Regions from separate parts of the Streptomyces sp. NPDC048191 genome, predicted to be linked through region 1. Evidence: riboswitches for the same ligand, from Rfam matches in the RefSeq annotation. Region 1 holds a riboswitch; each other region holds the start of a gene.

Region 1 (4,155 bases):
GCCGTGCGGCCCAGCGGGCCGGAGGGACCCTGCGGTCCCGCAGGCCCAACTGACCCTGCGGGGCCGCAGGTGCCCGGCGCGCCCGGCTCGCAGGACGCTCCTGCCTGGACGGGCCATGAGGGTCCTTTCACCAGTGGCCAGGTCGTCCTGGACATGCGAGAAGCCCCTGAAGGTCGCGGGGGGGGTGAGGGTGTGCGGCTCAGCCCTGGCCGGGCCTGTCGCCGACGTAGAGGTGCAGTTCCTCGCGGTGCGCCCCGGAGCGCGGCCTCGATGACGGCCGCGTGCCGGGCCGCGACGCGGCGGGCACGGGAGTGCGCCGACCCGGCCAGCGGCACCCAAAGGGCGTCCGCGAGCAGGTGAGGCCACACCTGGGCCCACGTGGACGCGATCCCGGCCACTACGTGCGCTCCGGCCAGACCACGTCCCGCCCTTGAGCGTGGCCTCCGCCCACCCGCACGCGCAGTAGCGGAACGGGCTGCCGGGCGTGGCGGCATCCGGGCAATCCGGGGAGCCGGCCTGCTCGCCGCCGTCATCGGGCGAACACCCACCGGCGGCCAGCGGGTGGACGAGCTGCCCCGTGAGATTGAGCACGCACAGGCCGACGCGGTTGGGGTCCTGCGGATCAACCTCTGTGATGATCGCGGCTCGACATGCGGACGAGAACGTTTAGGTGCCAGCACTATGTACGTCCTGTACATTTTTTACAGACGCCGAGCCCAACCCGAGGCCGTGCGATGAGAAGGGGTATGCCCATGTCCCGAGCGTCCGCCCGACATGTCCTTCCAGAGTTCACCGAGCGCACCAGCAGCGGCGCCCGCACGCTCGACCCCTACGGCAAGCTCTTCGAGGACCGGATCGTCTTCCTCGGCACCCCGCTGGACGACGCGGCCGCGAACGACGTGATGGCTCAGTTCATGTACCTCGAACACGCCGCCCCGGAGCGGGACATCACGCTGTACGTCAACTCCCCCGGCGGTTCGTTCAGCGCACTGACCGCCGTCTACGACACGATGCGCTACGTCAGTTGCGACGTGGCCACCTACTGCCTGGGCCAGGCCGCGTCCCAGGCGGCGCTGCTGATCGCGGCCGGCACGCCGGGCAAGCGGTTCGCCCTGCCCGGAGCGCGCCTGGTGATCTCCCAGCCCCAGCTGGCCGAACCGGTGCAGGGACAGCCCAGCGACCTGCTCATCGAGGCCGAGGAGTTGACCCGGGTCCGCGCCGTGACGGAGGAGATGCTCGTACGGCACACCCGGCGCACGGCCGAGCAGGTCCACCGCGACCTGGAACGGGACTTGGTGCTGGACGCCCCCGCGGCCGTGGACTACGGGCTGGTGGACGGCATCGTACTCAGCCGGCGGAGCATGCCCGGCGCACCGGACGCGAGGTGAGCCGCCGATGCTGCCGGAGTTGCCGCCGCTGCCCGCGCTGACGCGCGCCGAGGGCGATCTGATCGACCGTTACCTGGAGGCGGTCGACCTGCTGGGCCGCATCAATCCCGCGCACGACGGGGACACCTATCGCGGACTGCGCGCGGCCCAGGCCCTGGTGCGCAAGGCCGCAGAGCTGCGTGACGCCCTCGCGTTGATGCACCGGCGGGGCGAGACGGAGCTGCACGGTGACACGCTGGCACGGGCCTTGCGGGTGCTGGACGGCCGGCGTCGTGCCGCGCGCGTCGCGCTCCCGCCCGACGGTGACGGCTGATCCGGACACCGGAACCGGCCGGGCGGACCGTGCTGTCGACAGCCGCCGCTCGGACCGGACTTGAAACGGCCCGAACGACGTACCGCCGACCGGTGTATATCCGGATCGTTTTTCGGGCCTCCCGACTTGCGCACCGCGCCGTCGCACGCACCGGAAGAACACGCTCCGCCCCAGGTCCGGGGCTACGACCGGGACCTGACGGCGCCTCGAACACGACACTGTCCACCCGAACGGGTGAGTGGTGAGTAACGCCACAAATCCCCGGATGCATTGGGATTTTCCGACAGTCATGAGTGAAGATCCCTGTCCGACGACAAGCCCCCGCCACCGCGGCGGGGCGGTCCGGGCGGACGCCGAGTCCTGCCGCCGCCCGGATGACCGGTCGACAGGAGTGGATCGGCAGGAGTGGAGGACCCGAGCAAGACGGGTCGCCGGGACGGACGTTCGTCTGTACGTCGCAGACGGCCGGAGGTTCCGAGCAGCCCTTGGGGTGAAGCCGCGGCAACGCGGCCGGGCAACTTCGCCAGCCCGAATCCGACAGGTCATCCTTCACAGGCGGCTGACGAAGGGTTGCGCATGACTGCGCTCAATCGTGTCCCGTCACTCATGGCCCGGGCCGGCACGGCCTCGGCTCTCACCCTCGCCGCCGTCGGCGGCTCGATCACGGTCCCCGGTCTCGCCACCGAGGCCTCGGCCGCCGGCGTCGCCGCGAAAGCGCTGCAGGTGGCGGCCTCCAAGAAGGGCGCCCCGTACCAGTACGGGGCCACCGGGCCGCGCAGGTTCGACTGCTCGGGGCTCACGCTCTACTCGTTCAAGAAGGCGGGCAAGCGCCTGCCGCGTACCGCCGCCGCGCAGTACAACAGGACGCACCACATCTCCGCCGGCCGCCGCAAGGCCGGTGACCTGGTGTTCTTCCACTCGGGTTCGTACGTCTACCACGTCGGCATCTACGCCGGTCACGGGAAGATCTGGCACGCGCCGAGGACCGGGGACGTGGTGAGGCTCCAGAAGATCTGGACCAGGAGCGTCTGGTACGGCCGGGTCAGCTGACCTGACGTCAGGTAAGGAGCGGCTCCAGCAGCAGGGCCGCTCCCAGCACCGTCAGCGCCACCCCGGTGCCCGCCTGGAGCCCACGGGCGGCCCGGGGCCGGCGCAACCACCTGGCCAGCCGGTCCACCAGCGGCGTCACCATCTGGAACCGCACCAGTGCCGGCGCGCACACGATCACCGCGAGCAGCAGCGTCCGGGGCAGCGCGTGCCCCCCTGCGGGCTCGCCGGTGGCCGTGGCGGAGGCCGGCTCGATCACCCGGGCCGTCGACCGGCTCGGCAACACCCCGCCCGCGCTGTCCCAGCAGCTGGCCAAGCCGGAGCGGGGGGCGGGCACGGCTCTGCTGGGGCGTCATCACCGCGGGGCCCGGCCGGCCGAGGCCGGCGAGGTGCTGGTGGCGCGGGTCTGGGGGCACCTCCCGCGCCTTCGAGGCAGGGAGGGAGGGGCCTCGACGGGCTGGACCGGGCCCGGGCACGCACTGGCGCGGCTGACCGGCCTGACGGGCGGCGCGCTGAGGCGCGGCACCTTCCCGACCGCCGGCGAGATGGGCCTGGCGCTGACCCACACCTACCACCCGGCCGAGGTCTCGCCGGTGCCGTCGTCGGTGCGTCCGGAGGACGTCCTGGTGGCGGAACTGGTCCTGGTGACCGCGCCGGGACACGCCCTGAGCAGCGTCTCGTCCCGGCTGCCGCTGACGGAGCCGGCCGGAGAGCCACTGATCGGCAAGGCACCGCAGCATGCGGCCCGCCGGGAGATCGAGGCCCTGCTCTCCGCCGTGGGCGCCACGCCGTCGCTACGGGTGCCGACGCCCGGGTACGCCGTGGTGTGCGCGCGGGGCTGGGCGGGGACGTCGTACTGGAGATGGTGGCCCGCACCGCGGCCACACCCGTCGGCGTACGCCCCCTGGAGGCGGGTCGCCTGCACCGGACGATCTCGGTGGCCTACCGACCGGACGAGACGACCCCGGCCGCGGGCGCCTTCCGGGCGCTGCTGCGAGGGGCCTTCGGCCGGGCCGCACGCCAGGGCCGGTCCGGGGTGCTACGGCGGGTCCGGAGTGCGGTCGTGGCCGGCCGCTCCGGCGCTGTCGGCTTCGCTGGAAGGGGGAGCGCCCCATCGCGGCGGGGTCGCGTTCGGGAACAGCCCCACGCCCCTGTGGGGCACCGCCGGTACCGGCTCCGCCGGGGCCGCCCAAGGGAGTTCGATGGAGACCGTCTTGCCGCCCTCGCGGGTGGGCCGGACGCGGAGTCTGCCACCGCACTCCGCGGTCAGCCAGCGGATGATGACCATGCCGCGACCGTTGTCCTGCTGGACGGCGGCGGGCAGTCTCTTCGGAAAGCGCGGATGACTGTCCGTGACGCCGATGCGCAGGTGTTCGTCACGGTCCAGCGCGATGTCGACCGTGAAGG
Region 2 (4,155 bases), on a different contig from region 1:
CGGCACCGGGGTTCTGGTGAAGGGGGGTGCGCAGGTGGTCGTACTGCCTGAGCTGGAGGGACCGGCCAAGGCACCGAACCGGCATCTGCTGGGGTGATCCCGACCGCTCGCCCCTCAAGGGGCGCCCCTCGGAGCTGGAAAGCACCGAGGGCCGGAATCCATTGGATTCCGGCCCTCGGCCATCAGTAGCGGGGACAGGATTTGAACCTGCGACCTCTGGGTTATGAGCCCAGCGAGCTACCGAGCTGCTCCACCCCGCGTCGTTGTGTCTCCAGTGTACGCCATGCGCAGGACCGGATGCACATCGCTTTCCCGGGGGCCGTCCCGGAGGGTCATCCGCTCGGGTCACCGGGGTCGCCCGCCCGGCCCGCACCGGCCACGCTGGAGCCACGTCGGACATGTGGGAGACACGTGGTGCGCCCTGGTGAGGTGGAGGAGAGCCAGTACGCCAGGGCGGGGGGCCGGCTGCCCGGCGACCCCGTGCCCGACCCCGGCCCCGGCGACGAGGGCGACGAGCCGGCGCCCGTGCGGCACGGACGCCGTCCGGCCCCGCGCTCGCCGGTCCGCGCGCTGCCCGCCCTGCTCATCGCCTGCGGTGTGCTGTACGGCCTGCTCACCCCGAGGGAGTTCACCGCCGTCCCCTTCTTCGCCGCGGCTCCGCTGATCGCCGCGCCCCTGTCCTCGCTGCGCACCACCGCCCTCACCGGCATCGGGGCCCTGGCCGCCATGTACGCGCTGCGCGCCCCGGGCGGCGGGCATCCGGCCGTGGCCACCGTCACGGACGTCGTCACCGTGGCCACGGTCGCCCTGCTGGCCCTCGCCATCAACCGTGTGGTCCGCCGCGGCGACCGCCGGCTCGCCTCCGCCCGGGAGATCGCGGAGGCCGCCCAGCGGGCCCTGCTGCCCGAGCCGGCCGAGAGGATCGGCGGTTTCGAGATCGCCGCCCGCTACGAGGCGGCCCAGCAGGACGCGTTCATCGGCGGCGACCTGTACGCGGTGCAGGACAGCCCGCACGGGGTCCGGCTGGTCGTCGGCGACGTGCGCGGCAAGGGACTGGGCGCGGTCGCCGCCGTCGCCGTGGTGATCGGGGCGTTCCGGGAGGCGGCCGAGCAGGAGACGACGCTGGAGGCGGTGGCGCAGCGGCTGGAGCGGGCGCTGGCCCGCGAGGGCACCCGGCGGGAGGGTGTCGACGCCTTCGAGGGGTTCACCACCGCCGTCCTCGCCGAACTCCCGCACGGCGAAGGCGTCGTACGGATCGTCAACCGGGGCCATCCGCCGCCGCTGCTGATGCTCGCCGACGGCAGCGCTCGCCTGCTCACCGCTCCCGAGCCCGCGCTGCCCCTCGGCATGGGCGACCTCGGGATGTGGCCCGACCACACCCTGGAGGAGGACTTCCCGCGCGGGGCCACCCTGTTGCTCCACACCGACGGACTCTCCGAGGCGCGGGACGCGCGCGGCCGGTTCTACGACCCGGGGCGGCGGCTCGCCGGCCGCGTCTTCCCCGGCCCGGGCGCTCTGCTCGACCACCTCGCGGCCGACGTGCGGCGGCACTCCGGGGGAGGGATGGCGGACGACATGGCCCTGCTCGCCGTACGACGCCCTGATCGTCTTCACCCAGGGTGACCGGACGGAAGCCCTCCGCATAACAACTGAGACACCATCAAAAGCGCCGAGACTCCTGTACGCCGGCCAACTCGCCCGTTTTGCAGTACTCGTGCATGGTAAGTCCGCCGTCGAAAACGTTAATGATCAAGCCGAACGGCTTGGAAAGTGACTGCCAGGTCTATTAACGTTCGATAACGCAGCGCGGTCGTCCCAGCCGTCACAAGAGGCGGCTCCGTGCGCACGCGCCGAATCCCGCAAGGGAACCGGGGAACCACCACCTTGGGGTGAATCACGCGGACGCCGTCGTGAACTCGCAGAGTCCACACCCGGTATACGCGCGTAGGAGACCTTCCTGCTCCGAACCCGTCAGCTAACCCGGTAGGCGGAGGAAGGAAAGGAGAACGCCCGAGTGGCGTCCAACCGGCCTGCCCCAGAAGCCCCGTTCGTGCCCGCGCCGACCGAGCCCGAGACCTTCGGCTACGGCGCCTACCGCGCCGAGGAGGGCCCCTGGGAGGAGTGGAACCCCACCGAGGACTCCCTCGCCCAGGCCCGCGGCCGGCACCGTGTCGCCAAGCAGCGCGGCGGCTTCGCGCGCAGCTCCACCGTCCTCGGCGTCGGCGTGATGGCCGCGGTCGGCGCGGGCGGCATGGCCAGCGCCAACACCGGCAAGCCGCCGGTCTCCATATCCCTGCCGGACCTGGACTCCGTCAGCCACCTCTTCGGCCAGGGCTCCTCCGACGCGCCCAAGACCACCGCCACCGGGCTCAGCAAGGCGGGTGCGGTCACCGACAGCGGCGACAGCAGTGACGCCGGCGAGGCCCTGCGCAACCGGATCATGGCGCAGGCCGAGCAGCAGAAGGGCAAGGCCGCGAGCAAGGCCACCGCCGCCGCGATCGCCGCGTCCGAGAAGCAGACCGCCGACGCTGCCGCCCAGGCGGAGAAGGACGCCGCCGCCAAGGCCGCCGCCGCCCAGCAGAAGGCGGAGGCCGACGCCAAGAAGGCCGCCGAGGCCAAGCGCCTGGCCGAGCTGGCCAAGCAGTACCAGCTGCCCGTCGTCTCGTACACGATCACCGGCACCTTCGGTCAGCCCGGCGCGATGTGGTCCTCCGGCTACCACACCGGACTCGACTTCGCCGCGCCCACCGGCACCCTCATCAAGGCCGTCCACAGCGGCACGGTCACCCAGGCCGGCTGGGCCGGCGCCTACGGCTACCGCACCGTCATCACCCTGGACGACGGCACCGAGCTGTGGTTCTGCCACCAGTCCTCGATCAGCGTCTCCGTCGGTCAGAAGGTCTCCACCGGCGAGGTCATCGGCCGGGTCGGCGCCACCGGCAACGTCACCGGCCCGCACCTGCACCTGGAGGTCCACCCGAACGGCCAGGCCACCGCCGTCGACCCGGCGCCGTGGCTGCGGTCCAAGGGCCTCAACCCCTGAGCGTGACATTCGCGTGAACCAGGGCCTCTCGTTCGGATCACCCGGGGTTCCGGCCTGATCCGAACGAAAGCCCGGCGCCGGCGGCGGAATGCGATCATCCTCCGCCGGTGTTGACGTGAAGCATGACTTCTCTGCGCACACTCGGCTCGTCCGACCTCGAGGTCTTCCCGCTCTCCCTGGGCGGCAACGTCTTCGGCTGGACCGCGGACCAGGCGACCTCCTTCGCCGTTCTCGACGCCTACACGGCGGCCGGCGGCAACTTCATCGACACCGCCGACTCCTACTCCGCCTGGATCGAGGGCAACGAGGGCGGCGAGTCCGAGACGATCATCGGCAAGTGGGTCAAGGCCCGCGGCAACCGCGCCGACGTCGTCATCGCCACCAAGGTCAGCCAGCACCCCGAGTACCAGGGCCTGTCCGCCGCCAACATCAAGGCCGCCGCCGACGCCTCCCTGCGCCGCCTGGACACCGACCACATCGACCTCTACTACACCCACTTCGACAAGCCCGAGGTGCCGGTCGAGGAGATCATCGGCGCCCTGGACGAGCTGGTGAGGGCGGGCAAGGTCCGGCACATCGCCGCCTCCAACATCAGCCCCGAGCGTCTGAAGGCCTCGCTGGACTTCTCCGACCGCGAGGGCCTGGCCCGCTACGTCGCCGTCCAGCCGCACTACAACCTCGTCTCCCGCGACACCTACGAGGGCCCGCTGCAGGACCTGGTCGCCAAGGAGGGCCTGTCCGCGGTGCCCTACTTCTCCCTCGCCTCGGGCTTCCTGACCGGCAAGTACCGCCCCGGCACCAAGGTCGACAGCGCCCGCGCGGGCTCGGTGGCGAAGTACGCGGACTCCGAGCGCGGCCAGAGGGTCCTGACGGTCCTGGACGAGGTCGCCACCGCGCACGACGTCCCCGTCGCCACGGTCGCCCTCGCCTGGCTGGCCGCCCAGCCGACGATCATCGCCCCGATCGCCTCGGCCCGCACGGCCGACCAGCTCCCGGCCCTGCTGGGCGTGGCCGACCTGAAGCTGTCGGAGGAGGAGGTGACGAGGCTGACGGAGGCGTCGGCCTAGGGCTCCGCCCGGCGCCCGGTCCGCCTGCGGCCCGCTTCTTCCCCG
Region 3 (4,155 bases), on a different contig from region 1:
CAACGCGGCCTCCATGCTGGCCGTCCTGGGCCTGGGCGCCCAGGGTGGCGAGGAGATCGTCCTGGCCTCCGACGCCGAGGGCGCGGACGCCGCCCTGGACCGGCTGGCCAAGCTGGTCGCCGAGGGCCTCGAGGAACTGCCCGAGACGGTCTGAACTCCAGCGCACTGACACACCGGAGCCGCGTCGCCCTTTTTCGGGCGGCGCGGCTTCGACTTTCCGGCCCATTGCGCGCACACCGGAATAAGAGGCAGCGGAAATACGGCGCCGCCGAATAACACTTCTTTGTATACGGCGCCCGTGTTAATGCCGGACGCTCGACATGTTTACGGCGTGTTGCGAAGTCCTCACACCTTCGACGGGCCCGGAAAAACGCAGCCGGTGCGCGGCGGTCGCACGCTCGGTGTGCAGCGCCGTGACCGCCCGCGCGCGCTCGCCGTCGCCGCGCGCCACCGCGTCCACGATGGCGCCGTGCTCCGCCCAGGACTCCACCGGGCTGTGCGGCGCGTCCACCGCGTACATCCAGGCGATCTTGTGGCGCAACTGGGTCAGCATCGCGGTCAGCGAGGGGCTGCCGGAGGCCTGGGCGAGCGTCTCGTGGAACCAGCCGCCCAGGGAGCGCAGATCATCGTTGTGCCCCCTCCTGGCCCGCTCCTGGCCCAGCCTGACCAGGCCACGCAGCACCTTCAGATGGGCCTCGGTGCGCCGCTGGGCTGCCCGTGCGGCCCCGAGCGGCTCCAGCAGCAGGCGCATCTCCAGCAGGTCGGCGGCCTCCTGCTCGGTCGGCTCGGCCACGCACGCGCCCGCGTGCCGGCGGGTCACCACGAAGCCCTCGGCCTCCAGGGTGCGCAGGGCCTCGCGGACGGGGACGCGCGAGACGCCGTAGCGGCGGGCGAGGACTTCCTCGGTGAGGCGGCCGCCGCGCTCGTGGACACCCGCGACGATGTCGTCCCGGATCGCCGTGCATACCGAGTGCGCCGGAATGCGCATGACCGACCTCCGCCTTAATCCCCGTGAAACGCCGACGATGGACGCCTGTTCCGTGACTCTATTCCAATGGGCCGGAATTTCCGACGGCGGGCCGGAATCCATGGATATTTTTTGGTCAGCGGCTCGGGGGAACCCGTCGGAAAACGGCGAAAGCCCCGGCTCGGTGAGCCGGGGCCTAGGATGCCGTGCGGGTGTCGGTCAGACGTTCACACCGTGCTTGCGGAGGTAGGCGACGGGGTCCACGTCCGAGCCGTAGTCGGGGGTCGTACGCGCCTCGAAGTGGAGGTGCGGGCCGGTGGTGTTGCCGGTCGAGCCGGACAGGCCGATCTGCTGCCCCGGGGTGACGTGCTGGCCGGCCGTGACACCGATGGACGACAGGTGGCCGTACTGGGTGTACATGCCGTCGGCCATCCTGATCACGATCTGGTTGCCGTACGCGCCGCCCCAGCCGGTGGAGACGACGGTGCCGGAGCCGACCGCGTGCACGGGCGTGCCGCTGGCCGCGTGGAAGTCGATGCCGGTGTGCGAGCCGGAGGACCACAGGGAGCTGCTGGCCTTGTAGCCCGTGGAGACGTACGAGTCCGCTATGGGGGCGACGAAGGCGTTCAGGCGCCTGCGCTCGGCCTCGCGGGCCGCACGGGCCCTGGCCTCGCGGATCTCCTGGGCCCTCTTGGCCGCGGCCTCCTCGGCCGCCTTCTGCTCGGCGACCTGCTTCTGGGCGGCGGCCTGGGCGTCGATCTGCTCGGCGATGTCGTCGCCGACGCTGACCACCGGGGTGAGACCGGTCTGCTCGGCGGTGTTCTCGGCGGCCAGTGCCGGGGAGGCCGCGAGGGTGCCGATGACGCCGGTGGTGGTGAGGGCCGCTATACCGGCCGCCTGAGCGGTGGTGCGCTTGACCCGGCCGGGCTTGCGGTGCTTCCCGGTGGCGCACATGAACGCCATGAAGTGGCTGGTCCTTTCCTTCCCTCTCGCCTACCGGGTTAGCTGACGGGTTCGGAGCAGGAAGGTCTCCTACGGGCACCCACGGCTCGCGCGGGCGCCCGATTCACCCCAGGGACTGCGTGGGTCCCCGGCTCCCCTGGCTCGCGCCGTGCGGGGACTCGGCGATGGCTGTCCGGTGCCGCGGGCGCGGCGTACTGCCTGACGAACAGCCCGGACGACGCTACGGAAGCCTGCTTTCCAACCCCAAACGGATCCGGGCTTTTGTAGCGCATCCCACAGGGCAGACAGGCAACCTCCGGCCCAAATCGGGCATCTGGGGAAGGGAGTGGAACAGCAGGGGCCCTGACGGCCCGTAGGTCGTCAGGGCCCACGCGCGCGTGCGGCCGTCCGGTCGTACGCGGGCGCCGCGGCGGCGGACGTCTACTCGGCCGCCACCACGGTCACTTCACCGATGCCGAGCGCCTCCACCGGCGCCTTGATCTGGGCGGCGTCACCGACGAGGACGGTCACCAGGCGGTCCACCGGGAAGGCGTTCACGGCGGCCGCCGTGGCCTCCACCGTGCCCGTCGCCGCCAGCTGCTGATAGAGCGTCGCCTGGAAGTCGTCGGGCAGGTGCTGCTCGACCTGGTCGGCCAGCGTGCTCGCGACGGCCGCCGCGGTCTCGTACTTCAGCGGCGCCACCCCGACGAGGTTCTGCACGGCCACGTCCCGCTCGGCGTCGGTCAGGCCGTCCGCGGCGAGGACGCGCAGCACCTTCCACAGGTCCTCCAGCGCGGGACCGGTGTTGGGGGTGTCCACGGAGCCGCTGATGGCGAGCATCGAGGCGCCTGTGCCGTCCGGGGCGGAGCGCAGGACCTGCCCGAACGCGCGCACTCCGTAGGTGTAGCCCTTCTCCTCGCGCAGGACGCGGTCCAGGCGCGAGGTGAGGGTGCCGCCGAGGCAGTAGGTGCCGAGCACCTGGGCGGGCCACACACGGTCGTGCCGGTCGGGGCCGACACGGCCGATGAGCAGCTGGGTCTGGACCGCGCCGGGCCGGTCCACGATGACCACGCGCCCGGTGTCGTCGGCGGTCACCGGCGGCACGGGCCGCGGCCGGCCGGGGGTGCCGGTCCAGGCGCCCAGGGTGTCCCCGAGCAGCGCGTCCAGGTCGACGCCGGTGAGGTCGCCGACCACGACCGCGGTGGCCGTGGCGGGGCGGACGTACCGGTCGTAGAAGGCGCGTACGGCGGCGGCGTCGATCTTCTCGACGGTCTCCTCGGTGCCCTGGCGCGGGCGCGACATGCGCGAGGCCGCCGGGAACAGCTCCTTGGAGAGCTCCTTGGCGGCCCGGCGGGAGGGGTTGGCCAGCTCGTGCGGGATCTCGTCCAGGCGGTTGCGGACCAGCCGCTCGACCTCGCTCTCGGCGAAGGCGGGCGCGCGCAGGGCGTCGGCGAGCAGGCCGAGCCCCTTGGCCAGGCGGGAGGCCGGGACCTCCAGGCTGAGCCGGACGCCGGGGTGGTCGGCGTGCGCGTCCAGCGTGGCGCCCGCGCGCTCCAGCTCGGCGGCGAACTCCTCGGCGGAGTGCTTGTCGGTGCCCTCGGAGAAGGCGCGCGCCATGATCGTGGCGACGCCGTCCAGGCCGGCCGGCTCGGCGTCCAGGGGCGCGTCCAGCAGCACCTCGACGGCGACGACCTGCTGGCCGGGGCGGTGGCAGCGCAGCACGGTCAGGCCGTTGTCCAGCGCGGTGCGCTCGGGGGCCGGGAACGCCCACGGCCGGGCCGCGCCGGGCTGCGGCTGGGGGTGGAAGTCCATGGTGGCGAGTTCGGTCACTTGGCCGTCTCCTCGTTCTCGTTACCGGCCTCTACGGTGGCTTCCTGCTCCGGGTCCTCGGGGACGTCGGCGTCCGGGGCCTGCTCCGGGGCCTTCGGTTCGTAGACCAGGACGGCACGGTTGTCGGGCCGCAGGCGGGCCTCGGCGACCTCCCGGACCTCCTCGGGGGTCACCTCCAGGACGCGCTTGACGGCGGTGAGGGCGAGCTGCGGATCACCGAACAGGACGGCGTACCGGCACAGTTCGTCGGCGCGGCCGGCCACCGTGCCCAGCCGGTCCAGCCACTCGCGCTCCAACTGGGCCTGGGCGCGCTCCATCTCCTCGGGCGTGGGGCCCTCCTCGGCGAACCGGGCCAGCTCCTCGTCGATGGCGGCCTCGATGACCGGCACCTCGACGTCACCGGAGGTCTTCACGTC

The links. A riboswitch is a leader RNA that binds a small molecule or an ion and turns the genes downstream of it on or off. The one in region 1 is predicted to bind cyclic di-AMP.
Positions count from the first base shown of each region.
Region 2: it holds a riboswitch for cyclic di-AMP, as region 1 does, so the genes downstream of both, AB0D93_RS00070 (M23 family metallopeptidase) here and AB0D93_RS23295 (C40 family peptidase) in region 1, are expected to answer to the same signal.
Region 3: it holds a riboswitch for cyclic di-AMP, as region 1 does, so the genes downstream of both, AB0D93_RS28210 (M23 family metallopeptidase) here and AB0D93_RS23295 (C40 family peptidase) in region 1, are expected to answer to the same signal.

Region 1 is NZ_JBEZMO010000014.1:152,412-156,566, reverse strand. It holds gene AB0D93_RS23305 (ATP-dependent Clp protease proteolytic subunit) at 753-1,388, shown strand; gene AB0D93_RS23300 (hypothetical protein) at 1,396-1,701, shown strand; cyclic di-AMP (ydaO/yuaA leader) riboswitch at 2,137-2,275, shown strand; gene AB0D93_RS23295 (C40 family peptidase) at 2,278-2,751, shown strand; partial or broken gene AB0D93_RS23290 (LysE family translocator) at 2,759-2,953, opposite strand; partial or broken gene AB0D93_RS23285 (LysR family transcriptional regulator) at 2,925-3,766, shown strand; gene AB0D93_RS23280 (ATP-binding protein) at 3,788-4,155, opposite strand, start outside.
Region 2 is NZ_JBEZMO010000001.1:20,429-24,583, reverse strand. It holds gene AB0D93_RS00085 (dihydrofolate reductase family protein) at 1-97, shown strand, start outside; tRNA gene AB0D93_RS00080 (tRNA-Met) at 187-260, opposite strand; gene AB0D93_RS00075 (PP2C family protein-serine/threonine phosphatase) at 415-1,623, shown strand; cyclic di-AMP (ydaO/yuaA leader) riboswitch at 1,839-2,007, shown strand; gene AB0D93_RS00070 (M23 family metallopeptidase) at 2,015-3,043, shown strand; gene AB0D93_RS00065 (aldo/keto reductase) at 3,166-4,110, shown strand.
Region 3 is NZ_JBEZMO010000020.1:41,138-45,292, forward strand. It holds gene AB0D93_RS28200 (HPr family phosphocarrier protein) at 1-154, shown strand, start outside; gene AB0D93_RS28205 (GntR family transcriptional regulator) at 302-988, opposite strand; gene AB0D93_RS28210 (M23 family metallopeptidase) at 1,187-1,930, opposite strand; cyclic di-AMP (ydaO/yuaA leader) riboswitch at 1,943-2,104, opposite strand; gene AB0D93_RS28215 (pitrilysin family protein) at 2,351-3,739, opposite strand; gene AB0D93_RS28220 (pitrilysin family protein) at 3,736-4,155, opposite strand, start outside.